4 regions of the Microbacterium schleiferi genome follow, and region 1 is predicted to be linked to each of the others. Evidence: predicted binding sites of a transcription regulator. Region 1 holds the regulator's gene; each other region holds the start of a gene.

Region 1 (7,188 bases):
GGCATCCAGCACTCGTTCGCTGAGCCAGGCCCCGCGATCGGGCAGCGAGTCGAACCCGCGGGCGAGGAGTCGATAGGTCTGTAGGGCGGCGCCGCGCGGAATTGCCGTACAGGATGCAGCGATGAAGCCCGCGATCGGAGGGGGGTCCTCCTGGCCCGCGTACTCAATCGACAGCAGCCCACCCATGGAATGGGCAACCAGCAGCACCGTGCCGTGTTCATCCGCGGCGGTGCGGACGGCGTCATCGATCGTCGCAAAGGCGCCCTCGAGCGAGAACGTCTCGCTCATGCGCGATCCATGCCCGGGAAGGTCGACGGCCGTCACCGGGTTCCCTCGCTCGGTCAGGTAGTGCTCTTGTGCCCGCCACATCGTTCGTGACGTGCGGATGCCGTGAACGAAAACCACTGCGACCGCCATGCGTTTGAGGATACGACGCGTCGTTTCGTCTCGCTTCGCTCGCTCAACGACCGGGGGCGGTCTCGCGACGGGCGGTGGAGAGGGCGCGGGCGCCGGTAGAATCGTGCGGATATGTCCCCCGTGCCTCCACGCCGCTGCAGCCGGCCGCCACGCCGCCCGCGCAGATCCGCAACTTCTGCATCATCGCGCACATCGACCACGGCAAGTCGACGCTGGCCGACCGGATGCTGCAGATCACCGGCGTGGTCTCCGACCGCGACATGCGCGCCCAGTACCTCGACCGCATGGACATCGAGCGCGAGCGCGGGATCACGATCAAGAGCCAGGCCGTGCGAATGCCGTGGCAGACGGATTCCGGGACGTTCGCGCTCAACATGATCGACACGCCAGGACACGTGGACTTCACCTACGAGGTCTCGCGGTCGCTCGCGGCGTGTGAGGGTGCGATCCTCCTCGTGGATGCCGCGCAGGGCATCGAGGCGCAGACCCTTGCGAACCTCTACCTGGCGCTCGAAAACGATCTGCACATCATCCCGGTGCTCAACAAGATCGACCTGCCCGCGGCCGACCCCGAGAAGTATGCTGCCGAGCTCGCGAGCCTCATCGGCGGCGACCCGGCCGACGTGTTGCGGGTCAGCGGCAAGACCGGGCAGGGAGTGGAAGAGCTGCTCAACCGCCTCGTCGCCGAGATTCCCGCACCCACGGGTGACGCTGACGCTCCGGCTCGCGCCATGATCTTCGACTCGGTGTACGACGCCTATCGCGGTGTCGTGACCTACGTGCGGATGGTCGATGGCAAGCTCGAGCCGCGCGAGCGCATCCAGATGATGTCGACGCGCGCTACCCATGACCTGCTCGAGATCGGCGTCTCCAGTCCCGAACCGACGCCCACGAAGGGGCTCGGCGTCGGTGAGGTGGGCTACCTCATCACGGGCGTCAAGGATGTGCGCCAGTCGAAGGTCGGCGACACCATCACCAACCAGCGCAAGCCCGCCGCAGAGGCCCTGGCCGGCTACACAGACCCCAAACCGATGGTCTTCTCGGGTATCTATCCCATCGACGGCAGTGACTACGGCGACCTGCGCGAAGCGCTCGACAAGCTCAAGCTCTCGGATGCCTCGCTGCAGTACGAGCCGGAGACCTCCGTCGCGCTGGGCTTCGGCTTCCGCTGCGGATTCCTGGGTCTGCTCCACCTCGAGATCATCACCGAGCGCCTCTCTCGCGAGTTCGATCTCGACCTCATCACCACCGCTCCGTCGGTCACCTACACCGTCACGACCGATACCGGCGAGACCGTGACGGTCACGAACCCGAGCGAGTACCCGGACGGGCGCGTCGCTGAGGTCTCGGAGCCGGTCGTGAAGGTCGGCATCCTCCTTCCGAAGGACTACGTCGGCACCGTCATGGAGCTGTGCCAGTCCCGGCGTGGTTCGCTGCTGGGCATGGACTACCTGAGCGAAGACCGCGTCGAGCTGCGCTACAACATGCCGCTCGGTGAGATCGTCTTCGACTTCTTCGACCAGCTGAAGTCCAAGACGCAGGGGTACGCGAGCCTCGACTACGAGCCTGCGGGCTCGCAGACCGCCGACCTCGTGAAGGTCGACATCCTGCTGCAGGGCGAGAAAGTGGATGCCTTCAGCTCGATCGTCCACCGCGACAAGGCCTACGGATACGGGACCTTGATGACCGAGCGGTTGCGCAAGCTCATCCCGCGCCAGCAGTTCGAGGTGCCCATCCAGGCTGCCATCGGAGCGCGGATCATCGCCCGCGAGAACATCCGCGCGATTCGCAAGGACGTGCTGGCAAAGTGCTACGGCGGTGACATCACCCGCAAGCGCAAGCTCCTCGAGAAGCAGAAAGAGGGCAAGAAGCGCATGAAGATGGTCGGCCGCGTCGAGGTGCCCCAGGAAGCGTTCATCGCCGCGCTCTCGGGCGACGTCGAGGGCAAAGAGAAGTAGTCTGATCGCCATGCGCCGCGGAACATTCCGGGACGAAACCGTCGACTATGCCGCTGTCGGGGCCACACAGGCTCCCGACCTCATGCAGTATCCGCCGGAAAAGAGCATTCCCGCCGAAGAGTCCTGGCGAATCGGCAGCGGGCAGGCGCGATTCGAGTCCGCGTCCGAGTCGCTGCTGTCGTGGGCACCCCTGCGCGGCGCGGGCCTGTCGCTGGCAGACATCCGTCCCGCCTCGGGCTCCGGGTACGCCGGTGTCGCGTACGACGCCGACGGGACACCGGTCGCGCCCTCCCGGCGCGAAGCCGAGCAGCGCTTTGATGCCGAAGGCACCCCCTATGTCAGTGCGGGCGCGACGGTGCATGTCACCGGTCGCCTGAGCGGATACCGCGCGGATGCCGAGTTGCGCGTCATCCTGGCCGTGGAAGAACCGCGCCGCACGGCGTTCGCGCTGGGAACGGTCGGTGGTTCGGTCGTGAGCGGCGAAGAACTCTTCTTAATCGAGTGGCGCGACAACGACGAAGTCTGGTTCACCGTCCGAGCCTTCGATCGTCCCGTATCCACGTTGTACCGACTGCTGCCTCGTCTGATTCGTGGTCGGCGGCGACAGCTGTTCCGCGCCTATCTGACCGCGGTATCGCCCCTGTTCGCTCCCTGATGGGCGCGACGCTTCCGCTCGGCGATCCTGTTCCGCGAGACGGGTCCCTTCCCGGCGCCGTCATCGCCCCCGCCACGCCCCTGTCGGCATACGTCCACATTCCGTTCTGCCGCGTGCGCTGCGGGTACTGCGACTTCAATACCTACACCGCCGATGAACTGCGTGGCGCGCGTCGGGAAGACTACGCCGGCACCCTCCGTGACGAGATCGACCTCGCGGCGCGCGTCCTTGCGCCCCACCAACGCCCGCTCAGCACGGTCTTCTTCGGTGGCGGAACACCGACTCTGCTTCCGGCGCGCGATCTGTCCGGGATCCTGGCGACCCTGCAGGATCGGTTCGGACTCGACGCTGACGCCGAAGTCACGGTCGAGGCCAACCCCGACACGGTGACCCCCGACGTGGCGGCAGAGCTGGCCCGCGCGGGAGTGACACGGCTATCGATCGGCATGCAGTCGGCGGTCCCCGAGGTGCTCGCGACGCTCGATCGCACTCATCAGCCCGAGAATGTCGCGACGGCGGTCCAGGCTGCGCGAGACAGCGGGCTGGCCGTGAGCGTCGACCTCATCTATGGAGCCCCCGGTGAAACCCTCGAGCAGTGGCGGCGCAGTGTCGAGGCTGCGCTCGCTCTGGAGACCGATCACATCTCGGCCTACGCGCTGATCGTCGAAGACGGCACGGCTTTGGAGCGCCGCATTCGGCGCGGCGAGGTGCCCGCGCCCGACGACGATGAGCAGGCCGCTATGTATGAGTACGCGGATGCCACCTTCACTGCGGCAGGCTTCGGCTGGTACGAGGTGTCCAACTGGGCGAGGAGTCCGGGCGATCGCTCGCGACACAACCTCGCCTACTGGCGCGGACACGACTGGTGGGGGTTCGGTCCGGGCGCTCACAGTCACATCGGCGGCGTCCGGTTCTGGAACGTCCGCCACCCGGCCGCCTACGCGCAACGACTGTCGGCAGGGGACTCGCCCGGGGCCGGCCTGGAAGTCCCCGACGAGACCGCACGGATGCTGGAGCGGGTGATGCTGCGCGTGCGCACCGTCGAGGGCCTGCCGGTAGCCGAACTGGCACCGCAGAGCCGGCCCGCGGTCGCCGGGCTCGTCGCCGATGGCTTGGTGGACGGCCGTGAGGCGGTTCGAGGCACCATCGTCCTGACCCGCGCGGGCAGACTCCTGGCCGACGGGGTCGTTCGCGCGCTGACGGCGTGATCCGGGGCGCGGGGAGAGGCATCCGCTAGAATTGGCACTCTGAGGATGTGAGTGCTAGCACGACGTCGACGCGGTCGACACCGGATGCGGAAGGAGGCGACATGGTCAGCGAGCGTGGGCTTCAGGTGCTTCGGGCAATCGTGCAGGACTACGTCGACACCCGCGAGCCCGTCGGAAGCAAGGCCATCGTCGAGCGTCACGCCTTCGGTGTGTCGGCCGCCACGATCCGCAACGACATGGCACTTCTCGAGGACGAGGAGCTCATCGAGGCACCCCATACGTCATCCGGTCGTGTCCCGACGGACAAGGGCTACCGGGTTTTCGTCGATCACCTCGCCGAGATTCGGCCGCTCTCGCCTGCGCAGCGCACCGCGATCGCCAGTTTCCTCGAGGGGCCTGGTGACCTCGATGACGCGCTGGCGCGAACAGTCCGAGCGCTGACGCAGCTCACCGGGCAAGTGGCGATCGTGCAGTACCCGTCCTTTTCCAAGGCGACGATCACGCACGTCGAGCTGGTTGCGCTGGAGCCGTCCCGGGTGCTCGTGATCGTGGTCACCGACACGGGACGGGTGTCTCAGCGCCTCGCGCTTCTCACCGGTGTTCTCGACGAGACAGATCTCGCGCGCGTGCGCGCTGAGGTGTCGACGCTGCTGGTCGGACGCAGCGTGCGTCAGGGCGCGAAGCGCGTCGAGGAGCAGGCAGCGGGCGACGTGCGTACCGCTCATCAAACGGCGGTCACCGACATCCTTCGCGTGGTGCAAGAGGAACTGGATGAGTTCCGCCAGGACCGGCTTGTGATGGGAGGCGCCGCCAACCTCGCCCGCCGCGAAAGCGACTTCCGCGGGAGCATCTACCCGCTCTTGGAGGCGATCGAAGAGCAGGTGACGATCCTTCGCCTGATGGGCGAAATGGTGGCCGACGATAACGGACTCGCGGCCAGCATCGGCCGGGAGAATGAGGCCTTCGGGCTCTCCGAGGCATCTGTCATCGCGAGTGACTACGATGCCACGGGCGCCCGAGCCCGCGTGGGGTTGATGGGGCCGACTCGCATGGACTACCCCAGCAACCTCGCTGCCGTGCGCGCGGTCGCGCGGTACCTGACGCGGCTGTTGGCCGAAGACGAAAAGGGCCGATGAGCCCGTGTGACGTGCCCGCGGCAACACGCGGGATGCAGAAAGGTGACCGTGGCTGACCACTACGAGGTCCTTGGCGTGTCGAGAGACGCGTCGCCCGACGAGATCAAGAAGGCGTATCGGCGCCTGGCTCGGGAGCTTCACCCCGATGTGAACCCCGGCGAAGAGGCTGCCGAGCGGTTCAAGCTCGTCACGCACGCCTACGACGTGTTGAGTGACCCGCAGCAGCGGCAGCGCTACGACATGGGCGGGGGACAGAACGGTGGTTTCGGTGGGGCCGGCGACTTCGGCGGGTTCAGCGACATCTTCGAGAGCTTCTTCGGTGGGGGAGGCGCGGCTCGAGGAGGCCGTCCGCGTTCACGCAAGGAGCGCGGGCAGGACGCACTGGTCCGCGTCGATCTCGATCTGAAGGACGTCGTGTTCGGCATCCATCGCGATATCGACGTCGACACCGCCGTGTTGTGCGAGACCTGCAACGGGTCGTGCACGCAGCCCGGCACGACCCCGGTGCGCTGCGACATCTGCCACGGAACCGGCCACATCCAGCGCACGGTTCGAAGCCTCCTCGGCAATGTCGTGACGTCGCAGCCGTGTGGGACGTGCCAGGGGTATGGCACGACGATTCCCTATCCCTGTGCGACATGTCAGGGTCAGGGTCGCGTTCGCGCCCGGCGGACCGTGTCGATCGACATTCCGGCCGGGGTGGACACCGGCCTGCGCCTTCAGCTGCCCGGATCCGGCGAAGTCGGCCCCGGGGGTGGAACCCGCGGCGACCTCTACATCGAGGTCTCGGTCGCAACGCACCCCGTGTTCAGTCGCGAAGGCGACGACCTGCTCGCGACTCTCGAAGTGTCGATGCCGGATGCCGTGCTCGGCGCGACCGCCACGATCGAGGGACTCGACGGGCCGGTGGATCTCGAGGTGCGTCCGGGCGTCCAGTCCGGGGACGTGCTGACCATCAAGGGCCGGGGCATCACGCCGCTACGCGGTAGCCAGCGTGGAGATCTGCGCGTGGGCGTGCACGTTGTCACGCCGACCAAGCTCGATGCCAAGGAACGGGGCCTCATCGAGGAGTTCGCCAAGCGCACGAAGGCTCCTGCGCCTCACCTCGCGGAGTTCCACCAGGGTCTGTTCTCGAAGCTGCGCGATCGGTTCCGGAACGGCTGATCGTGCCGCTTCACTTCGTCGTCGATGATCGGCTGGATGCTGAACCCGGCCAGACCGTGACGCTGACCGGCACCGAGGCTCACCATGCCGCGACGGTGCGCCGGGTGCGTGTGGGCGAGACTGTCACGCTCGGAGACGGTGCGGGGACCTGGGTCGAGGGGACATGCGAAGCCGTCGCGCCGCGCGAGGTCGTCGTCCGTGTTGCCCGTCGCACCGATGTTCCGCGTCCGGACATGCGCATCGAACTCGTCCAAGCTCTCGCGAAGGGGGACCGGGACGAGCTCGCCGTGCAGGCGTCCACGGAGCTCGGGGTAGACAGTATCACCCCGTGGCAGGCAGCGCGCAGTGTCTCACGCTGGGACGCGGGCAAGCGCGCGAAGGGTGTCGCTCGCTGGCGCCAGATCGCGCGCGAGGCAGGCAAGCAGGCCCACCGTGCGTGGCTTCCCGTGGTCAACGACCCGGTGACCACGGCCCAGTTGTGCGAGCGTGCAGGGGCGAGCCGGATGCTGGTGCTCGAACCGACGGCATCGCTGCGCCTGAGCGCGCTGACGCTGGATCCAACCGACCCGCGGGAGATCGTGGTGGTGGTCGGGCCTGAGGGAGGGATCGACCCCTCTGAGCTCAGCTCGCTCGAGGCTGCAGGAGCAACG
Region 2 (7,188 bases), 1.1 Mb from region 1:
CAGCCTTGAGCTTCAGGCCACCGAAGAGCTTGCGGCCGGCTTCCTCGATCCGGATGCTGCCGACGACGGCCTGCTCGAGCACCTCGGCCGGGATCGCCTTGGTCGTCTTCCCCAGCAGCACGGCGCTCTCGAGCGCGTCGATGTGCGGCGGCGGGGTGTATTCGGCGATGATCGTGGGCCGGCCCGGCTCGTCGCGCAGCATCCTGACCCGGAAGACGATCGCCCAGACGAGGGAACCGATCACACCGAGAAACGCGAGCAGCTGGAGCCAGCCGAAGGGGGAGGCAAAGTACGAGCTGTCGAAGGTCGTGAAGGTGCCGGCGCGGAACGCGACGGCAATCGTGACCGTTTCATACGGCTGCAGATCGGTGGCAGATGCCCGCACCGTCACACCACCGTCGGCATCCGTCGTCGAGGCGATCGGGCACTGGTCGGCGGCGCCGCCCTCGCCGACGTAGCAGGCCTCCGCCCCCGTGAGCGCGGGGGCGAGCTCTGCCGGCACGTGCAGGGTCACCGAGACCGATCCGAAGGGTTGGGTCCAGTCGACGCCGTTGACGTCCCAGTACAGTTCGTCCACCCCGGTGTCGTCGAAGAAGCGCGTGACGTTCTCGAGGGTGTAGGTGAAGACGTACGTCTGTGCGCCGTGGACGTAATCGTCCGCGCGTGAGGTCATGGCGTAGACGCCGTCCTCGCTCTCGACCTCCGCGGGCCGCGGGTTTCCGGCCGCGTCGGTGATCGACACGAGCTGCGGATGCAGCGGTGCGCCCAGGTACGTGTCGGGCAGGATGCGTCGCATCCCCCGGTTCTGGTCGTACTCCGGGAAGACCGCGACGAATGTCTCGACGACGGTCATCGTGCTGGTTCCGTCATCTGCGCGGCCGAGCGTGTAGTCGGCATCCATGCTCTCGAAGACGAAGTCGTTGACGTCGGTCGATACCGCGGCCGCCGTGTCGCCGAACGAGAAGCTCACCGAGCAGGCGGCGAGCGCGAGAAGGGCTACAGTGACGGCCGCGACAGTGCCCACGGTCCGCCGCACCAGAATCCGGGCTGCCATGAGATCAGCCTAGGGGCGCCGGTGTGGTCGTACTCTGGTGTGCATGACGGACCGGCGACTGGCGATCGATGCCTGGGAGAGCCTGTTCCGCGCGCAGCACGAGGTCCTCAACGAGATCAGCGGCGACTTCGTCGTCGGCGAGCTCACGCAAGCCGAGTACGACGTTCTACTCACCGTCACCCGCGCGCCGGGAATGTCTGCTCGCCTGCGCGATGTCACCGCCAACATGCTGATCAGCCAGCCGAGCGTTTCTCGCCTCGTCGATCGCATGGTCGCCTCGGGACTGTTGACGAAGTGCTCAGACCCCGACGACGGTCGGGGCGCGATCGTTTCCGCGACGGACCAGGGCGCGAGCCTCTTCCGCAAGGTCGCGGCAACCCACGGCCGCTCGATCGCGGAGCGGATGTCGACGCTCAGCGACAGCGAGCTCGAACAGCTTCGCACCCTCACCGCGAAGCTTCGCGGGCCACGCGCGTCAGACTGCTGACGCGCGCATCCGGACTGCGCCGCAATCCGATTCCGTTTCGTCTGCCGGGCTAGACGTGCCGATCGCAGGATGAATCCGGGCTTGTCGGCTCTCTCGTGGGTCCCGGGGCTACCTCATCCTGCAATCGGCCCGGGCAGTCGCATTCTGGGAGCGTTCTACCAACGGTTGTGGACGTGTTCAGCCCACCCTTCGATGCCCTCGAACGCAATCCGCTCGTCTGTCAAGGTCACGAAAGTACCCCACCAGACGCCGAAGCACTGGTCTGTGTGCGCCGAGATGACCCCGAGGTCCGTGCGGGACACGCGATCGTAGAAGGGCGCAAACTGCGCCTCCAGGCCGCCGCCGTGCACTGACCAGGGGAGCAGGAAGTTCGACTGGTCGTACTCCCAGACCAGATCGTCATGGATCTTGTGCATCCGTCCATCGACGAAGAAGGCGTTCTCGGTCGCTCCGGTTCCGTCGGTCCAGCGGCCGCCGACCTGGATGCCGATCACCGCGCCGCCACTCGTTCCGGACCCCGCGCCCCAGTTCCACGTGATGTCGTAGGGCCACCTGCCGCGGCCGTGGTCGAGAACAGCCCATGACGCACCGTCGGGAAGCTCATACGCTTCGCCGTCGACGACGATCGTGCCCCGAGCGGGTCGCGCGACATCCTTGACCGTGTATTGAAAGCGTCGCTCGCTCCAGGGCACCACGACGGCCAACCGTTCATGGCGAGCGGGCATGTCTGCGACGACGTCGATCGTGACGCGCGGGATCGTCACGCGCATCCGTTCACCGTCGCCCTCGTCGACGATGTCGATCTCGAGGTTCTTGGCGCGCGCTGACACCGGACCGCCGCCGAGCGAGGGCGGGAGGACAACACCCCGGGCGGGCAGGAGCGTCACTGATTCGTGAACGGGTTCCTCGGTGCGGCGGTCGAACACCCAGACCTCGTGCACGGCTGCATAGTCCAACGACGACACCGTGATGCCCACGATGTAGCGAGGGGTCATCACGTTCCAGTATTCCCAGCGCTTGTTGCGCCCCCACGACCCGCGACCTCCGATGCCTGCCGTATCCACGAGCGGCTGGCGCGCCCATCCGATCGCGGCGGGATTGAGCCGGCCGCCCGGGAGCGTCAAGGACACGGGAGCGGTGAGCTCGTCACCGTCGCCTTGTTGGGGGAATCTGGTCTGCATCGACACGGCACCTCGGCGTGATGGGGAGCACTGCGAGCCGGCAGCCGCCGGCACAGCACCCTCAGCCTAGATCCAGGACGCGCCCGCGCATGCCGTACCGATTGCAGGCTGAACCAGCCCGGGACGCAGCTGCCGGGGCCCAGAGTGGCGTTGATCCTGCGATCGGCCCAGCAGCGGGGCGGTGACGGGTGCGGGAGCCGGTCGGTGGCGAACAGAACGGCCCCCGACTCGGAAAGAGTCGGGGCCGTTGCACGAAGGAAGGTCAGGCGCTGGCGCCGGCCTCCTGGACCTCGGTGGATGCCTCGTCGACGCGGATCGTCGAGGCTGAGTCGGTCGCGATCTCGATCTTGCGGGGCTGAGCCTTTGGGCTCACCGGAATCGTCACCGTCAGCACGCCGTTCGCGTAGCTCGCAGCAATGCCGTCGGTGTCGATGCCCTGTCCGAGGCTCAACTGGCGCAGGAAGCTGCCGGCCTCGCGCTCACGGGTGATCCACTTGACGCCGTCCTGCGACCGCAGGGTGCGCTCGGCGCGGATGGTCAGCAACTGGCCGTCGACATCCACGTCGACCGAGCCCGGGTCGATGCCAGGCAGGTCAGCGGAGACCACGTAGTGGTTGCCGTCCCGGTAGAGGTCCATCGGCATCTGGCGCGGTCCACGCCGGTTGCCGTCGAAGAGTGCGTTCGCGAATCGCTCCATGTCGCGGAGCGGGTCATAGGTTGCCATCTCGTCTCCTTTGCGAGCGGGGTCGGATGCCGCATCCGACCGAGTTCTGAAAGTTGAGTCACTCTGACTCAACTAGGTTCAGATTAGCACTCTCCCCCATCGAGTGCCAGCTCAGTGGGCGCGCGAAAGCCTCGCTGTCAGCGAACAGCGATCGAGTTCCGGTGCCCTCAGCGGAACGCCGAGATTCCGGTCAGAGCCTGCCCGAGGACGAGCGTGTGCATCTCGACGGTTCCCTCGTAGGTGAGCACCGACTCCAGGTTCGCGGCGTGCCGGATGACGGGGTACTCCAGCGAGATGCCGTTGGCGCCGAGCACGGTGCGCGCGGTGCGGCAGATCTCCAGAGCCTCGCGCACGTTGTTGAGCTTTCCGAGGCTCACCTGATCGGGCGTGAGGATGCCGGCATCCTTCCGTCGCCCCAGGTGCACCGCGAGCAGAAGTCCCTTTTCATACTCCAGCATGCTGTCGACGAGCTTCTGCTGCGTGAGCTGGAAGCCGCCGATCGGACGCCCGAACTGTGTGCGCTCGCGGGCGTAGGCAAGCGCCGCCGTCAGCGCCGACCGCGCCGCGCCGAGCGCTCCCCACACGATCCCGTAGCGCGCCTCGTTCAGGCAGCTGAGCGGACCCTTGAGACCGACGACCTCGGGGAGGACAGCGTCCGCCGGTAGGCGCACACCATCGAGGACGAGCTCAGAGGTGACGGACGCGCGCAGGGACAGCTTGTGATGGATCTGTGGCGCCGAGAATCCGGGGGTATCCGTCGGTACGACGAAGCCTCGGATGCCGTCATCAGTCTGGGCCCACACGATCGCCACGTCCGCGACCGATCCGTTCGTGATCCACATCTTGCGACCCTCGAGGATCCAGTCGGTGCCGTCGCGGCGCGCGCGGGTGCGCATGCTCGCGGGGTCTGATCCGGCATCCGGTTCGGTCAGCCCGAAGCATCCGATGAGCTCTCCCGCCGCCATCCCCGGGAGCCAGCGAGTCTTCTGCTCCTCGCTCCCCCACCGCCAGATCGCGAACATCGCCAGCGACCCCTGCACCGAGACGAGCGAGCGGATGCCGGAGTCGGCGGCTTCGAGTTCGAGACACGCGAGACCGTACTCGGTCGCCGACATGCCGGCACACCCGTATCCCTCCAGGTGCATACCCAACACGCCGAGCTGTCCGAGATCCTTCGCGAGGCCGCGGAGATCATCGATCTCACCGCGCTCGAACCAGTCGGCGACGTAGGGCGTCACCCGCCGTTCCACGAGGTCGCGCACGGCGTCGCGGGTCGCGCGCTCGTCATCGGTCAGCAGCGCATCGACATCGGCGATATCAATGAGGGCGTCAAGGGATGCCATGGGTCTCTCCTTCAGGGTCGCCGGCGGCGATGTCGGCGTCGAGCCAGCGGCGGATCTCCTCGCCGTGCTCATCGAGGTGTGGTGGACGCCGGTACTCGGTGATCGGGGTCCGCGACAACCGCAGAGGCGATCTCGTCTGCGCCGTGCCACCGTCGACCTCCACCACCGGCGAAAGCCCGAGACGCTCGGCGAGCGCAAAGCCGTCAGCCACGGTGCCGATCGTCCCGGCCGGCACTCCGGCATCCATGAGGCGATCGGCCCACGCGGATGCAGAGTCCGCCTGAAGACGCCGCTCCAGCTCGTCGATGAGCGCATCGCGGTGCGCGACCCGCTGTCCGTTCGTTGCGAACCGGGGATCCGCACTGAGCCCTGGCGCCCCGAGCACCGCGCACAGCCGCGCGAACTGCGCGTCGTTTCCCACGGCGAGCGCGAGCGCACCCTCCCCGGTCTTCACCGTCTCGTACGGCGCGATCGACGGATGCCGATTGCCCAGCGACCGCGGAGTACTGCCGGTCGCGTGCAGAGCAGACGCCTGATTGACCAGTGCCGCCTGCAGGCTCGTGAGAAGCGCGATCTCGACCCGCTGACCCCTGCCACTGCGGCCGCGCTCGTAGAGAGCGGCGAGCACGGCGGTTGCGAGGTCTTTGGCGGCGAGGACATCGACGATCGCGACGCCGACCTTGGCGGGCTCACCCACCGGACCAGTGATGTCCATGAGGCCGCCTTGAGCCTGGATGAGAAAGTCGTAGCCCGGCAGGCGCGCTCCTGGGCCCCCGCCGAAGCCGGTGACGGAGGCGTAGATCAGCCCGGGGTTCGCGGGCTGCAGACTCTCATAGTCCAGCCCGAAGCGGGTGAGGGTGCCGGGGAGGAAGTTCTCGATCAGGACGTCCGCGCGCGCCGCGAGCTGTTGCGCCCGACGAAGGTCGGCAGGGTCGTCGAGATCGAAAGCGACCGATCGCTTCCCGCGATTGGCCGACTCGAAATACGAGGTCGAGTTCTCGGTCCAGGGCGGTCCCCACCGGCGAGTGTCGTCGCCCAAACCCGCTCGCTCGACCTTGATGACATCGGCGCCGAGATCGGCAAGTGTCGACGCCGCCAGGGGGCCGGCGAGCACACGACTGAAGTCGGCGACGATCACGCCGTCCAGAGGCATCGGGTCATGCATCCGGCTCTCGCTCTCCGCACTGAGGATGCCTCAACCCTAGCGAGCGGGACGCAGGCTCTGAGGTACCGGATTGCACCGGGGATCTGGCGAGGCCGGCAGTAGCCTGGACCCGTGGATGACACGCAGGCAGCGTCTGAACCTTCGGCGGGATGCGGCTCGCACTGCACCTGCGGAGCACCCGGGAGGTCACAGTTTCTCTCGCTGGGCCAGACGCAGCTGCCTACGCCGCACGCCGCCCCTGCTGCGGGCCGTCACCGGATCGCCCAGGCGGCCATTCCCGCCGGCACCTTCACGATGGGCGACTCGTCGAGCGACGCCAATCGGGGCGACGGCGAGACCCCGCAACACGAGGTGTCGATCAGCGCGTTCGAGATCGATACGACGAGCGTCACCAACGATGACTTCGCCCGCTTCGTCGACGAGACCGGCTACCTCACCGAAGCCGAGACCTTCGGATTCTCGGCTGTCTTCCATCTGGCGCTCGAGGCGCCCGAAAGCGACATCATGGGACAGCCCGACGCAACACCGTGGTGGTTCGGGGTCCGCGGCGCCGACTGGCGGCATCCGGGAGGCAGGAACTCGACGATCGACGCGCTGGGTGATCACCCCGTGGTCCACGTCTCCTGGAACGACGCGATGGCCTACTGCGCGTGGGCGGGGCGGCGACTGCCGACCGAGGCCGAGTGGGAGTACGCGGCCCGCGGCGGACTCGACAGCAAGAAATATCCGTGGGGAGACGACGAACCGGATGCCGACGGCGCCTGGCGCATCAACATCTGGCAGGGCGAGTTTCCAGGCATCAACACCCTCGAGGACGGCTTTCTCACCACCGCACCCGTGCGCACCTTCGAACCGAACGGCTACGGGCTCTGGCAGCCCGTCGGCAACGTGTGGGAGTGGTGCGCGGACTGGTTCGATCCCGGGTACTACGCCCGCTCGACGGATGCCGACCCTCAGGGCCCCGATCGCGGTAGCTCCCGCATCCTGCGCGGGGGAGCTACCTCTGCCATATCTCGTACTGCAATCGCTACCGCAACGCGGCGCGGTCGCAGAACACTCCGGACTCCTCAATGGGCAATGCGGGCTTCCGTACCGTCGGACTCTGACCGGGCGTCGAGGGAAGCCGTCCCTCTCCTCCGCATGTGACTTAGGTTATCCTTGCCTTACCAAGCCGATCGGGCGTGCCGAGCGGACGCTCGCGACAGCCAAGGAGGATGCCGATGGCCAGTGACGC
Region 3 (7,188 bases), 690 kb from region 1:
GCGCAGAAAGTTCACGCGAAGCAGACGCGCGCGCGTCGCATCCGTGCCGGGATCATCGGCGTGGGAATCGTCGCCGTCGTCGGTGTTGTCGCTGTGTGCGTCACGTGGGCGGTCATCTCGACGACCTCAACGCAGGCGCTGACCCCCGCCGCGGCCAAGGCCGACGGTTTTGCTGTGACAGATGTCGATGGTGTCGTCATCGCGCAGGAGGGTGTCAACGACAGCACCTCCACCGAGGCCGGAACCACGCCGACGGCGACCGCCGATCCGACGCCGGCGCCGACGGATGCTCCCGAGATCGAGATCCGGGTCTACGTCGACTACCTCTCCACCGGCTCCGCTGAGTTCCAGCTCGCCAACGCGCCGCAGCTGTCGACCTGGGTCGACGAGGGTGCGGTCAGCCTCACGTACTACCCGGTCGCGATGCTCACGGCCAAGTCCAACGGCACGAAGTACTCGCTGCGTGCTGCAGCGGCATCCGCCTGTGTCGCCACGCACGCCTCCGATGCGTTCTTCGCCTTCAACAACGCGCTGCTGAACCAGCAGCCGGATGTCGACGCCGACGGGTACTCCGACACCGAACTGGCCGATATCGCGCAGGCATCCGGGGTCTCGAACCCCAAGGTCGTGCGGGCCTGCATCGAAAACGGCGACTTCCTCTCGTGGGCCAAAAAGGCCACGGAGCGGGCGGTGGAAGATATCCCCGAGACTGACGGCGTGCAGCTCACCGGCACGCCCCTGGTCCTGGTCAACGGCTCCGTCTACGTGGGCGCACTCGACAACCCGAAGGAGTTCGCCCAGTTCGTGCTGACGATCGACTCCGACGCGTACTACCAGACCCCCAGCCCCACACCGACGCCCACTCCCTGACGCCGGGAGCACCTCGGCGCCCCGATAGACTGGGGGCTCTGCCGACGTGGCGCAATTGGTAGCGCACCCGACTTGTAATCGGGCGGTTACGGGTTCAAGTCCCGTCGTCGGCTCCAGAACACCCCATAGGTGCCGTAATTGGATGCCGACCTGACGTTGTCATCGGGCGGTTACGGGTTCACGTCCCGTCGTCGGCTCCAGAACACCCCATAGGTGCCGTAATTGGATGCCGACCTGACGTTGTCATCGGGCGGTTACGGGGTCACGTCCCGTCGTCGGCTCCATCTATCGGGCAGCTTCCCGACTACGGGCAGAATGAAACGGTGACCTCTGGCAGAGCAGCGACGGCCCTCGGGCTCATCGGTACTGCCACGGTGGGCGCGCTGACCGCACTGCAGGTGCGCGCCAACGGACAACTCGGTCACCGCATCGACGACAGCACTCTTGCCGCGGCGTTCTCTTTCGGGTCAGGCCTCGTGCTCATCGCCGTGATCGCCGCCCTCACCCCCGCTGGGCGGCGCGGACTCCGCGCACTCCGCCAGGGCCTCCGCGGTGGCGGCATCCGGTGGTGGATGCTGGCCGGTGGCCTCGCGGGAGCGTTCACGGTCTCGAGTCAGAGCATCACCGCCGGCATCATCGGTGTGTCGCTGTTCACCGTCGGATTCGTCGCGGGCCAGATTGTCTTCGGCATCGTGATCGATCGGATCGGCTACGGACCGTCAGGCGTGGTGCCGGTGACGATCCGACGCGTGGTCGGAGGCGCCGTCGCGCTGGTGGCCGTGGCCATCTCGGTGACAGGTGGGAATCTCACCGGCGTGCCGTGGTGGATGCTGCTCCTGCCGCTTCTCGCGGGGGTGGTGTTGCCTGGCAGCAGGCCACCAACGGCCGCCTCCGCGGCGCGACGGGCTCGGCGATCGCGGCAACCGCGGTCAACTTCCTCGGGGGGCGATCGCGCTTGTGCTGATCGCCGCCGTTCACGTCGCGATCGTGGGAATGCCCGAGAGCTGGCCGAGCGATCCGTGGCCCTACACCGGTGGCGTGCTCGGGGTCGGCTACATCCTGTTGTCGGCCGCCCTCGTGCGCCGGACCGGCGTACTCCTGCTGGTGCTCGGGTCTGTCGTCGGACAGCTCGCGACGGCCCTCGTTCTGGATGCGGTCTGGCCGGCCCCCGCCAGTCCTGGGCTCGCGCACGAAGTGCTGGTCGCGCTCATCGCTGTGGCATCCGTGGCCATCGTCGTCGTGCCGTGGCCCCGTACGCGCCCGGGAGCGCGCGCGTGAGGATGGGGCGGGTCAGGACTCTTCGGGTGTGAAGCTCAGCGCGATCGAGTTCATGCAGTAGCGGTCGCCCGTCGGTGTCCCGAACCCGTCGGGAAAGACGTGTCCGAGGTGGGAGCCGCACTGCGCGCACCGCACCTCGGTCCGCACCATGCCGTGGGTACGGTCCTCGATGAGCTCGACAGCCTCGGGGCGAACAGACTCGTAGAAGCTCGGCCATCCGCAGTGCGAATCGAACTTCGTGCCGCTCTTGAACAACTCGTTGCCGCAGGCGGCGCAGGTGTAGAAGCCGGCGCGGCTCTCGTCGAGCAACTCACCGGTCCACGGACGCTCCGTCGCTGCTTCGCGCAGCACGGCATACTGGTCGGCGCTGAGTTCTGCGCGCCACTCGGACTCGGACTTCTTGGTGGGATAGGACATTGTTCCTCCTCGCCACAAGTCAACACGAACCCGCCCCGGACTGTTCCATCACGCGACGCATATCGTCGTCACCGTCGGCGCGCCCGCCGCGGTTGCAACGGCGCAGCCTTCGCGCGACACCCCGGCCCGGGGCATCCGCAGCCGGCGTGTCGCTGGCGGCGTGCGCCGTTACGACCGGGGGTGAGCCGCACGACCGCGGTAGCACTGCTTCACAATGGGGTCATGGTGACCTCCCCGGATGCCGAGGCGAGCCGCGTCGCCGAGCGGTACGACCGCTTCGCGACGCAGGAAGCGCCGGGTCGCTCGGAGCTCTACGCCGCCTGGGCCGCGGGTGTTGCGGCCGATCCCGATACCCAGCGCCTCCTGGCCCGTATTCCCGCCGAGCGCCGGCAACCGCCGCTCGTGTTCGCGGTGACGAGGATGCTGGGCGCAGCCGAGGGGAGTTTCGCGGAGTGGTCGCAGTGGCTGGCCGAAAACAGCGACGAGGTCGTCGCCGAGTGCATGGCGCGGGGGTTGCAGACCAACGAACCGTTGCGGTGCGCAGCGCTCCTGCCCGCCCTGAGCCTCATCGACGGACCGATCGCGCTCCTGGAGATCGGCGTGAGCGCGGGGCTGTGCCTCTATCCCGACCGCTACTCCTACCGGTATGAGGGTGGTCCGGCCCTGGACCCTGCCCGCGGCCCCTCGCCGGTCATCCTTCACAGCCGCGCCCAGGGACTGCCCGACCTCCAGCTGCCCGAGGTCGTGTGGCGCCGAGGCATCGACCTCGCGCCGCTGGATGCGGCATCCGCCGCCGACAGGCGCTTCCTGACCGCGCTCGTCTGGCCGGGCGAGCAGGGGCGCCTCGAGCGGATCACCGCGGCCCTCGACATCGTGCGCGAGGATCCACCGACCCTCGTCGCCGGCGATGCGACCGACGACGGGCTTCTCGGGGCTGTCGCGGCCGAAGCGCCTCGCGGGGCGACACTGGTCGTGACCACGCCCGGCGTGCTGCCGCACATCGCTCGTGCCGGACGCACGCGGCTGTTCACCCAGATCGATGCGCTGCGCTCCGCACGACCCGGAACCCGGTGGGTCTCCATCGATCCGCCCGGACTCCACGATCGCTGGGGTGCGGATGCGGCGACCTGGCCCGGCTTCGCGCTGGGGATGGATGAGCAAGCGCTCGCGGTCGTCGATCCACTCGGGGCGTGGGTGGAGTGGCGTGCTCACGATGTCGCTGCTCGCCGATAATCTCGCAGCGTGCCCCTGAATGAGCGTGAGCGCGCGATCCTCGACTTCGAGTCGTCGTGTCGGCTGCGCGGATGGGCCAAAGAGGAAGAGATCCGCCAGACGCTGGGCATGTCACCGGCCCGCTACTACCAGCTGCTGGTGCGGATGCTGGACTCGGTCGACGCGCAAGCGTACGACCCGCTCCTGATGGGGCGACTACGGCGGCTGCGTGAGCGCGGTCGGGGCGTGGGCCGCGCGGGTTCGGCGAACGGAGACTCCGCCGCCCGTCCCCGCACGGTTTCCTTGGGCGGCATCGGTACGATCGTCTGATGCCGAAGTCCGAGTTCCCGCGCGATCGATTCGACGACCTGCCCGAGGACGTCGGGCGCGTCGGTGCCCACCGCGCCGAACAGCCCCACATGCGCGGCGGTGTCGTCTTCTTCTGGGCGGCGCTGGCCACCGTCATCCTCATCGCGGTCGGGATCTTCGCAACGTTCGTTGTCTCGGGCCGCATCGTGCTCTTTCCCGAACCGACTCCCGAGCCGACCCCGACCGTGACCGTCGACCCGGTCGTCGACACGTCGTACTCGGTTTTGATCCTCAACGCGACCCCCGAGACGGGGCTTGCCACGCAAATGAAGGACCAGCTCATCGCCGCCGGATGGGGCCCTGACTCGGTGCTGGCGGGGCAGGCTGGAACCGAAGACTTCCCCGAGACGACCGTCTACTACGCGACGGACGCGGACCTCGCCGCGGCGTTGGGACTTGCGAACGTGATCGGCGGGGCCGCCGTGCAGCAGAGCGACATCTACCAGCCGACCGACGACCCCGCGACCGAGATCGACGAAGGTGCTACGAAGCAGCTCACGATCGTCATCGGCCTCGACCGCACGGCTGCCGGCGCGCCCACCCCGGAGCCGACCAGCTGATCCGCGCGGCCCGCGTGTTTCCGGGCCGTAACAAGGTGAAGACGCGCGTGTCAATACTTCGTGCGGGGGCCATATTCGGTCGATCCTGATGAATACGATGACGGTGTCCCATCAGCATCAGGAGTACGCATGGCCCAAGGCACCGTGAAGTGGTTCAACGCCGAGAAGGGGTACGGCTTCATCACCGTCGATGACGGTCAAGACGTGTTCGTCCACTACTCGAACATCGACATGACCGGATTCCGTGTTCTCGAAGAGGGCCAGAAGGTCGAATTCACCGTCGGGTCGGGCCAGAAGGGTCCCCAGGCGGAGTCCGTGCGCGTGGTCTGACCGCCCCGCGGGACAGGTTTCGGAAGAGACGGATGCCTCGGCATCCGTCTCTTCGTCGTCTTCGCCGAGCGCGGCTTGCACTCCCCATGCACGAGTGCCAGAATGAGTTAGCACTCCAGATCGGTGAGTGCTAAGACCAGCTCCGTCCGGGAGGGACGACACACATGGCAAAGATGATCGCTTTCGACGAAGAGGCCCGTCGCGGCCTTGAGCGCGGCCTGAACACCCTCGCCGACGCCGTCAAGGTGACGCTCGGCCCCCGCGGCCGCAACGTCGTGCTCGAAAAGAAGTGGGGCGCCCCCACAATCACGAACGACGGCGTTTCGATCGCCAAGGAGATCGAGCTCGAGGACCCGTACGAGAAGATCGGCGCGGAACTCGTCAAGGAAGTCGCTAAGAAGACCGACGACGTCGCCGGTGACGGCACCACGACCGCGACCGTTCTCGCTCAGGCGCTCGTGCGCGAGGGCCTGCGCAACGTCGCGGCCGGCGCCGACCCGATCTCGCTCAAGAAGGGCATCGAGAAGGCCGTCAAGGCAGTCACCGACGAGCTGCTCGCCGGTGCGAAGGAAGTCGAGTCCAAGGAGCAGATCGCCGCTACCGCGTCGATCTCCGCCGCTGACCCCGAGATCGGCGCTCTGATCGCCGAGGCCATCGACAAGGTCGGCAAGGAGGGCGTCGTCACGGTCGAGGAGTCGAACACGTTCGGCACCGAGCTCGAGCTGACCGAGGGTATGCGCTTCGACAAGGGCTACCTCAACCCCTACTTCGTGACCGACCCGGAGCGCCAGGAAGCGGTCTTCGAAGACCCCTACATCCTGATCGCGAACCAGAAGATCTCGAACATCAAGGACCTGCTGCCGATCGTCGACAAGGTGATCCAGGACGGCAAGGAGCTCCTGATCATTGCTGAGGACGTCGAGGGCGAGGCGCTCGCGACTCTCGTGCTCAACAAGATCCGCGGCATCTTCAAGTCGGCTGCCGTCAAGGCTCCGGGCTTCGGTGACCGTCGCAAGGCTCAGCTGCAGGACATCGCGATCCTCACCGGCGGCCAGGTCATCACCGAAGAGGTGGGCCTCAAGCTCGAGAACGCGACGCTTGACCTGCTCGGCCGTGCTCGCAAGGTCATCATCACGAAGGACGAGACCACGATCGTCGAGGGAGCCGGCGACGCCGCGCTCATCGAGGGTCGCGTGACCCAGATCCGTCGCGAGATCGACAACACCGACAGCGACTATGACCGTGAGAAGCTGCAGGAGCGCCTCGCGAAGCTCGCCGGTGGCGTCGCTGTCATCAAGGCAGGCGCTGCGACCGAGGTCGAGCTCAAGGAGCGCAAGCACCGCATCGAGGACGCCGTTCGCAACGCGAAGGCTGCCGTCGAAGAGGGCATCGTCCCCGGTGGTGGTGTCGCACTCATCCAGGCTGGCACGAAGGCGTTCGCGTCGCTCGAGCTCACCGGTGACGAGGCAACCGGCGCGAACATCGTCAAGGTCGCCATCGAGGCTCCGCTCAAGCAGATCGCGCTGAACGCGGGTCTGGAGCCGGGCGTCGTCGCGAACAAGGTCTCCGAGCTTCCCGCGGGTCACGGCCTCAACGCCGCGACCGGCGAGTACGGCGACCTCTTCGCTCAGGGCATCATCGACCCGGCGAAGGTGACGCGCTCCGCGCTGCAGAACGCGGCATCGATCGCGGGTCTGTTCCTCACGACCGAAGCTGTCGTCGCGGAAAAGCCCGAGAAGACCCCGGCCATGCCCGCCGACCCGTCGGGTGGCATGGACTTCTAAGTCACGCCGAGTCATAACGAGAATGGCCCCCTCCTTCCGGGAGGGGGCCATTCTTGTTCGCGGGGGGCCGTCAGGCTAGCGGCAGGCACACATCAGTCACGAGGTCCGCCTCGGCGACCTCATCGGGCGTACTCAGGTAACGGTTGAACGCGTGCGCGGCGATCGTGCCGTCGGACCGGGGGCTCAGCCCGTCCGCCGCCAGCCGGGCGTTGATGAGGTCGTGAGCCTGGCTGATCTGATCGTAGGGGCCGTTCACCCGCGCGACGAGGCAGTCGCGAGCGGGCAGGTCGATGACCTCGACCGGCGAATCGATCTGGGTGCCGGGTACAACCGGGACGAAGATCGACAGGTCGACATCCGACTCGACG
Region 4 (7,188 bases), 1.2 Mb from region 1:
CCCGTCGACGGCCGCTGATCCCGAACTGGCATCGTTGCGGCAGCGACTCATCGGTGCCGCGGTGCTCTCGGTTCCCGTGATCCTGCTCGCGATGATCCCCGCGCTGCAGTTCACCTCCTGGCAGTGGGCATCGCTGGCGCTGGCATCACCCGTCGTGGTGTGGGCGGCGTGGCCGTTCCACCGAGCGACAGCGATCAACCTTCGTCATGGCGCCGTGACGATGGACACTCTCGTATCGATGGGAGTCTCGGCGGCCTACCTCTGGTCGCTGTACGCACTGTTCCTCGGCGGAGCGGGCATGCCGGGCATGACCCACGGCTTCACGTGGATCGCACAGCCGGGCGAGGCCGGGAACACGATCTACCTGGAGGTCGCGGCCGGGGTCACGACGTTCCTGCTGCTCGGGCGCTACCTCGAGGTGCGCGCGAAGCGGCGGGCGAGCCAGGCAGTTCGCTCGCTGCTCGAGGTCGGCGCCAAGGATGCCGCGCTGCTGCGCGATGGCACCGAGCTGCGCGTCCCCGTGTCCCAGCTGCGGGTCGGCGACGAGTTCGTGGTGCGCCCCGGCGAGCGGATCGCAACCGACGGGGTCGTCGTGTCGGGAACGTCAGCGGTCGACACCTCGACGATCACGGGAGAGTCGGTGCCGGTCGAAGTCCGCGAGGGTGACGCAGTCATCGGCGCGACAGTCAACGTCGGCGGCCGCCTCGTCGTGCGCGCCACCCGCGTGGGCGAGCAGACCCAGCTGGCGCAGATGGCGCGTCTGGTCGAGCAGGCCCAGGCGGGCAAGGCCGAGGTGCAGCGGCTCGCCGACCGGGTAGCTGGCGTGTTCGTCCCGATCGTCATCGTCATCGCGGCCGGCACCCTGGTCACGTGGCTGGTGATCGGCGCCGGCACGGCGATGGCGCTGACCGCGGCGATCGCGGTGCTGATCATCGCCTGCCCATGCGCTCTCGGGCTGGCAACACCGACGGCGCTCCTGGTCGGCAGCGGTCGGGGCGCGCAGCTGGGCATCCTCATCAAAGGACCACAGATCCTGGAGTCGACGAGGCGCGTCGACACTGTCGTGCTCGACAAGACCGGCACCGTCACCGAGGGACAGATGACCCTCGTGGACGTCGCCCCGTCGCCGGGCGAGGATGCTGCCGAGGTGCTGCGCCTGGCGGGCGCGGTGGAGTCGGCATCCGAGCACCCCATCGCGCAGGCGATCGCGGCGGCAGCTCGGCGTACCGAGGACGGCACGGATTCCGCCGTCGCGGCCGACGATGCAACGGCCGCGAATCGGCTTCCCGCGGTCGAGTCGTTCTCGTCGGTTGCGGGGCGAGGCGCGACGGGGGTCGCCGGTCGCGCCGTGGTGGTCGGGTCTCTCGGGCTGCTCGCCGACTGGTCGGTGCGCCAGGATGCCGAGATCACGGCAGCCGTCGAGCGCGCCGGCGAAAACGGGATGACCGCGGTCGTCGTGGCGTGGGATGGGCAGGCTCGCGGAGTCCTGACCGTCGCGGATTCGGTGAAGGCATCCAGCGCGGATGCCGTGTCCCGGCTTCGCACGCTCGGACTGGAGCCGATTCTTCTCACCGGCGACCACGAGGCGGTGGCGCGGCGCGTGGGCGATGAAGTCGGCATCCGTGAGGTGATCGCGGGCGTCCTGCCCGCCGAGAAGTCTGCCCAGATCGAGCAACTTCAGGCCCGCGGCCGGGTCGTGGCGATGGTGGGCGATGGTGTCAATGACGCCGCAGCGCTCGCGCAGGCCGACCTCGGAATCGCGATGGGCACGGGCACGGACGCCGCCATCGAGGCCTCGGACCTCACGCTCGTTCGCGGGGATCTGCTGGGCGCGGTGGACGCGATCCGACTGTCGCGGGCGACGCTGCGCACGATCCGTGGGAACCTCTTCTGGGCGTTCGCGTACAACGTCGCGGCGATCCCGCTCGCGGCGCTCGGGCTGCTGAACCCCATGATCGCTGGGGCGGCGATGGCGGCATCCAGCGTCTTCGTCGTCGGTAACAGCCTGCGACTACGCCGCTTTCAGAGCATCGACCCGGCTGTCGTCGGGTCACGCAGAAGCACGAACGAACGGAGCCCGCGATGAGCGACACTCTCGAGACGACCGCGCACGAGGGTGAGGCGACGGATGCCGACCACAGTGCTCACGACCCGGCGGCGCACCACGGGTACATCGGCGACAAGCAGCGGTATCTGAACCGTCTCAAGCGCATCGAGGGGCAGGCGCGCGGCATCCGTTCGATGGTCGAGGACGAGAAGTACTGCATCGACATCCTCACGCAGATCAGTGCCACGACGGCTGCGCTGGAGTCGGTCGCCCTCGGCCTTCTCGAAGATCACCTGCGCCACTGTGTCGTGGATGCCGCGCGCCAGGGCGACGAGCAGGCCGAGGAGAAGATCCGCGAGGCCTCCGCCGCCATCGCCCGCTTCGTGCGCTGACACCCGCCGACGCGCTGCCGGGGCACCGCTTCGGGCCCTTCGACTGTCACAGACTGTCGCTCACCGGCGACGGATGCGGCAGTTTGTGACAGCGGAACGGTGGTGAGGGCGCGCGAGCGGCGCCGCAGCGCACGGAACGGCTGCGAAGCAGTCGGCCGTGGCAGCGGGGTCAGCTGTATTCGGCGACGTCACTGACTCCGCGCGAGCGGCGCGCGAAGACGAGCGAGTCGACGGTGAGGACGGCGAGCGCGACCCAGACCAGCGCGAACCCGACCCAGCGCTCGGGCGGCATCGGTTCACCGAGGATCCATGCGCCCGTGATGAACTGCATGATCGGCGCAATGAACTGCAGCAGCCCGACGACGGTCAGGGGCACCCGTCGCGCTCCGGCGGCGAACAGCAGCAGCGGGACGGCTGTCGCGGCCCCCGCGAGGCTCACCAGCACGGCGTGCCACACACCGTAGGCACCGACAGTGAGACCACTCGTGAGCGACGTGACCACCAGCAGCACGATCGCAAGGGGCGTGAGCCAGGCCGACTCGAGGGTGAGGCCGCTGACGGCATCCACCGACGGGCCGATGCGCTTCTTGATCAGGCCGTAGATGCTGAAGGATGCCGCGAGGGTGAGAGCTACCCACGGCACCGTGCCGTAGCCGACGATCGTGACGATGACGGCGACACCGGCGATCGCGATGGCAACCCATTGCGTCAGGCGAAGTCGCTCGCGCAGCACGAGGACGCCAAGAAGCACCGTCGCGATCGGATTGATGAAGTACCCGAGGCTTGTCTCGATGACATGGCCCGAGAGGGTGGCGAGGATGAAGACCTGCCAGTTGACGTAGATGACCGCCCCCGCCAGGGCGGTCCAGCCGAGCAGCCGCGGTTGGCGCACGATGGCGAGAAACGGCCGCCACGCCCGCATGACGGTGAGCAGGAAGATGCAGAAGACGAGCGAGAGCAGGATGCGCCATCCGACCAGCTCCCAGCCGCTGATCGGGGCGAGCAGGATGAAATACAGCGGCAGGAAGCCCCAGAGGAAATAGGCCGAGAACGCGAAGATGCCGCCGACGAGTCGCTCGCGCGCGGCATCCGCCGGTGCTTCCTGGGCGAGCTGCGCGGCATCCGCTCCCGCGATCTCTGCCGCGCCGGATGCCGGGACATCGCCCGTCGAGGGCGCTGAGCTCCCATCCCCCGGAGCAGATTCGCGCGTCACCCGTTCAGCCTAGGACCAGGCACGGACCCGCGGCGCCAGCGGCCGCACGCACGAAAAGACGGGGCCCGGATGCCGCAGCATCCGAGCCCCGTCGAAGAGTTGTCGACTCAGCGGACGACGACCGCCAGCACGTCGCGAGCCGAGAGCACAATGTACTCCTCGGCGCCGAACTTCACTTCGGTCCCGCCGTACTTGCTGTAGATGACGCGGTCACCGACGGCGACGTCGAGCGGAACGCGGTTGCCGTTGTCATCGATGCGGCCGGGGCCGACCGCGACGACTTCGCCCTCCTGGGGCTTCTCCTTCGCGGTGTCGGGGATGACGAGACCACTCGAGGTGGTCTGCTCGGCCTCGACCTGCTTGATGACGATGCGGTCCTCGAGCGGCTTGATGGAAACCGACACGGGTCTACCTCTGCTTTCCTTGAGATCCAAGACTCGTTAGCAACCTCACACCGAGAGTGCTAACGCAAGTGTATTGAAGCATTGGCACTCATGCAACGCGAGTGCCAATCAGATTCGGATCGTGGGGCGACAACGCCCCCGCGAGATGAGAGTCGTGCCATGTCCTCCGACTTAACCTGGTATATGAATCATCTTTCAGTTACCGTGAGTCGCGTGCGATGACGCACCTCGGCATCCACTCACTGGAGAGGGATGCCCGTGCTCCGACCGGGACGACCGTGCGATGGCGCCCGGGGCAATGGCCGGGGCAGTGACGAAGGGATGACGCATGCTCTCTCGTGTCCGAAATCGCGCTCTGGGCGCGCTCCTGGCGGCAGGTTTGGCGGTGGCGGGTCTCACCGCTGTCGCACCCGCCGCCCAGGCGATCACCTGTCCCCCGGGATTCGAGACGCTCCCCGGCTGCACCAACGGCGGAGGCGGCTCCGGCGGCGGCTCGGGCGGCTCGACCGGTGGCACCGGAACGTGGACGACCGAGACGATCGCCGGGATGTCGGTGCGGCTCTACACGCCGACGACGGAGGCCGCGCTGCCCGCCGGCCGCGCGCTGATGATCTCGCTCCACGGATGCGTACAGAAGGCGTCCGATCTGCAGTCGGCGGGCAACTGGGCGCAGACGGCAGACGAGTACGGCATGATCGTCGCGCTGCCGGATGCCCCGAACGGCGGGGTGATCCTCGGCTGCTGGGACTACTACGACGCGAATCACTCGCGCACGGCGCCGGCCCGTCACGACGACAACCTCCTGTCGCTGGCCTCGACGCTCACGGCGCGCGGCAGCCTGGGGATCGATGCGGATCAGGTCTACGTCTCGGGGCTATCGTCGGGCGGCGGTCAGACGATGGTCATGGGATGCCTCGCGCCCGACGTCTTCGCCGGGATCGGCATCAACGCCGGACCGACAGTGGGCACGACCTCGGGGCAGATCTCCTCGGTCGCCGTCTCCAAGAACCAGGGCGTATCGACGTGCACGAGCTTTGCCGGCGCAGCATCCGGAGCCTTCGACACGCAGCTGACCTCGGTCGTCTACGGCAGCAACGACTCCACTGTTGCGCCCGGGTACAACACGCTCAACGGGCAGATCATGGCCGACATCTACGATGCTGACCAGACCTCGACGTTCGGCCTCTCGGGCCTTGCCGGAACCAACACGTCCGGCTCGGGAACGCTGTACTCGGATGCCGACGGGCCTCGCGTCTCCGTCATCCAGAACACGGGCCTTGGCCACAACTGGCCGGCCGGCGCGGGATCGGGTGGGTCGTACATCAGCGCGAACAGCATCGACTACCCGGCGTATGTGACGGAGTTCTTCTTCGACAACAACCGCCGCGCCGACCGGTCGGGTGAGCCGACACCGACGCCCACCCCGACACCGACCGGAACACCGTCGCCGACGCCCACCCCAACGGGAACGCCGACGCCCACGCCGAGCGACTGTGTCACCGCCACGAACGCGACCCACAAGGCAGCGGGCCGGGCCACGTCCTACGGCGTGAACCCCTACAACCCGTATTACGCGATCGGCACGCAGGACTACCTCGGCCTCGGCGATGCCACCGTGACCAGCCTGCAGCGCCTCTCGGCATCCTCGTGGGATCTCGTGAGCAGCTGCGGCTGACGCGGACCCGCTGACGCTCTCGCGCGTCGGTAACTCCTCAAGAGTCGGGCATCAGGACCGCAAAACCCGCCCGCGGGCCTCACTCCGCGGGCGGGTTTGAGGAGTTAGCAGCGCCCGCGCCTAGGGTGGATGGATGGACATCGCCGAGGTGCGGGCGCTGCTGACGCCGGCGGGGCTCGACCTTCTGAACAGCCTCGGCCCCATCTCCTCCAGCGATGAGGTCGGGCGCACCGTCTCGCGACTGCGCAGCGCCGGCCACTCCCCCGACCTCGTGTCGGCGGTCGTGACCCAAGCGCGGCTGCGTGAACGGGCGAGGGCGAAGTTCGGTGAGTTCGCGTCACGGATGCTGTTCACCCGCGCCGGCCTGGAGCAGGCGACGCGTCTTCCCGTTGCCGCCCACCACGCGGGGCGGTTCCGTCGCGCCGGACTCGAGCACGTCGCCGACCTCGGATGCGGAATCGGCGGAGATGCGCTGGCTCTTGCCAGTCTCGGCATCCGTGTCGACGCTGTCGATGCCGACGAGGTCACGGCGGCACTCGCGACCGTCAACCTCGCCCCGTTCGGCGCGTCCGTCACGGTGCGCCACGGCCTCGCGGAGGATCAGGACCTGAGCGGGGTTGACGCCGTCTGGCTGGACCCGGCACGACGCGAGACGGGCGAAACGGGCCGTGCGCGCACCGACGACTGGTCGCCGTCTCTGGAGTGGGTGTTCGAGCTCATCGGGCGGATGCCGGGCGGTGTGAAGCTCGGTCCGGGACTCGACCGCGATCGGATCCCCGACGGATGCGAGGCGCAGTGGGTCAGCGCCGACGGATCCACGATCGAGCTGGTGCTATGGTCTGGTCCACTCGCCCGCGAGGGGGTGACGCGATCGGCGCTCGTGCTGCGCGGGCAACACGCGGCCGAGCTCACCGCACCCGCCGACAGCGAGGACGAACCGGTGCGCGCGCTCGGGCAGTTCATCCACGAGCCCGACGGCGCCGTCATCCGTGCCCGGCTCATCGGGCAGGTCGCCCGGTCGCTGCACGCGGGGATGCTGTCGGAGAAGATCGCGTATCTCACCGGCGACAAGCCCGTCACGAGCCCGTTCGTGCAGAGCTTCCGCGTGCGCGAGGTGCTCCCTTCCGACACGAAGAAGCTCGCGCGGGCCCTGCGCGAGCGCGGTATCGGCATCCTCGAGATCAAGAAGCGCGGCGTGGATGTCGACCCCGCGGCGCTCCGTCAGACTCTCAAGCTGAAGGGCGACGAGTCCGCGACCCTCATCATGACCAGGATCGCCGGCACCCGCGTCGCGATCCTCGCCGACCGCGTTCCGCCCGCTCCCTGACGCGCACCGCGTTCCCGTACAGCCCCGCCGATCCCCGCATCCGTCGCCCGAAAGCGCCGGCGCGGCAACCGGCGACGGGTCAGGTCAGAACGGTCCAGGCGTAGAGGAGCCAGCCCGCGCTGTAGAGGAT

What was found. The regulator HrcA, encoded in region 1, represses chaperone genes, less so after heat shock. The targets are predictions, from matches to a motif close to TTNGCACTCGNNNNNNNCGAGTGCNAA.
Region 2: the regulator HrcA is predicted to act here: its motif matches at 3,530-3,556, upstream of IT882_RS13900 (Hsp20/alpha crystallin family protein).
Region 3: the regulator HrcA is predicted to act here: its motif matches at 5,144-5,170, upstream of groL (chaperonin GroEL).
Region 4: the regulator HrcA is predicted to act here: its motif matches at 4,138-4,164, upstream of groES (co-chaperone GroES).

Annotation. Positions count from the first base shown of each region.
Region 1 is NZ_CP064760.1:1,749,518-1,756,705, reverse strand. Features, by position in the region: gene IT882_RS08370 (alpha/beta fold hydrolase) at 1-417, opposite strand, end outside; gene lepA (translation elongation factor 4) at 492-2,375, shown strand; gene IT882_RS08360 (DUF1990 family protein) at 2,386-3,030, shown strand; gene hemW (radical SAM family heme chaperone HemW) at 3,030-4,238, shown strand; gene hrcA (heat-inducible transcriptional repressor HrcA) at 4,340-5,374, shown strand; gene dnaJ (molecular chaperone DnaJ) at 5,423-6,538, shown strand; gene IT882_RS08340 (16S rRNA (uracil(1498)-N(3))-methyltransferase) at 6,541-7,188, shown strand, end outside.
Region 2 is NZ_CP064760.1:2,849,393-2,856,580, forward strand. Features, by position in the region: gene IT882_RS17185 (DUF2207 domain-containing protein) at 1-1,054, opposite strand, end outside; gene IT882_RS13890 (MarR family winged helix-turn-helix transcriptional regulator) at 1,098-1,541, shown strand; gene IT882_RS13895 (DUF2804 domain-containing protein) at 1,697-2,722, opposite strand; gene IT882_RS13900 (Hsp20/alpha crystallin family protein) at 2,985-3,446, opposite strand; gene IT882_RS13905 (acyl-CoA dehydrogenase family protein) at 3,614-4,789, opposite strand; gene IT882_RS13910 (CaiB/BaiF CoA transferase family protein) at 4,776-5,954, opposite strand; partial or broken gene IT882_RS13915 (formylglycine-generating enzyme family protein) at 6,249-7,060, shown strand.
Region 3 is NZ_CP064760.1:2,444,439-2,451,626, reverse strand. Features, by position in the region: gene IT882_RS11880 (DsbA family protein) at 1-870, shown strand, start outside; tRNA gene IT882_RS11875 (tRNA-Thr) at 911-986, shown strand; partial or broken gene IT882_RS16620 (DMT family transporter) at 1,194-1,595, shown strand; gene IT882_RS16615 (DMT family transporter) at 1,828-2,148, shown strand; gene msrB (peptide-methionine (R)-S-oxide reductase MsrB) at 2,161-2,565, opposite strand; gene IT882_RS11860 (DUF2332 domain-containing protein) at 2,788-3,798, shown strand; gene IT882_RS11855 (DUF3263 domain-containing protein) at 3,808-4,107, shown strand; gene IT882_RS11850 (LytR C-terminal domain-containing protein) at 4,107-4,706, shown strand; gene IT882_RS11845 (cold-shock protein) at 4,836-5,036, shown strand; gene groL (chaperonin GroEL) at 5,201-6,820, shown strand; gene IT882_RS11835 (MerR family transcriptional regulator) at 6,891-7,188, opposite strand, start outside.
Region 4 is NZ_CP064760.1:563,194-570,381, reverse strand. Features, by position in the region: gene IT882_RS02750 (heavy metal translocating P-type ATPase) at 1-2,086, shown strand, start outside; gene IT882_RS02745 (metal-sensitive transcriptional regulator) at 2,083-2,439, shown strand; gene rarD (EamA family transporter RarD) at 2,609-3,574, opposite strand; gene groES (co-chaperone GroES) at 3,760-4,056, opposite strand; gene IT882_RS02730 (PHB depolymerase family esterase) at 4,385-5,731, shown strand; gene IT882_RS02725 (class I SAM-dependent methyltransferase) at 5,865-7,058, shown strand; gene IT882_RS02720 (DUF4190 domain-containing protein) at 7,138-7,188, opposite strand, start outside.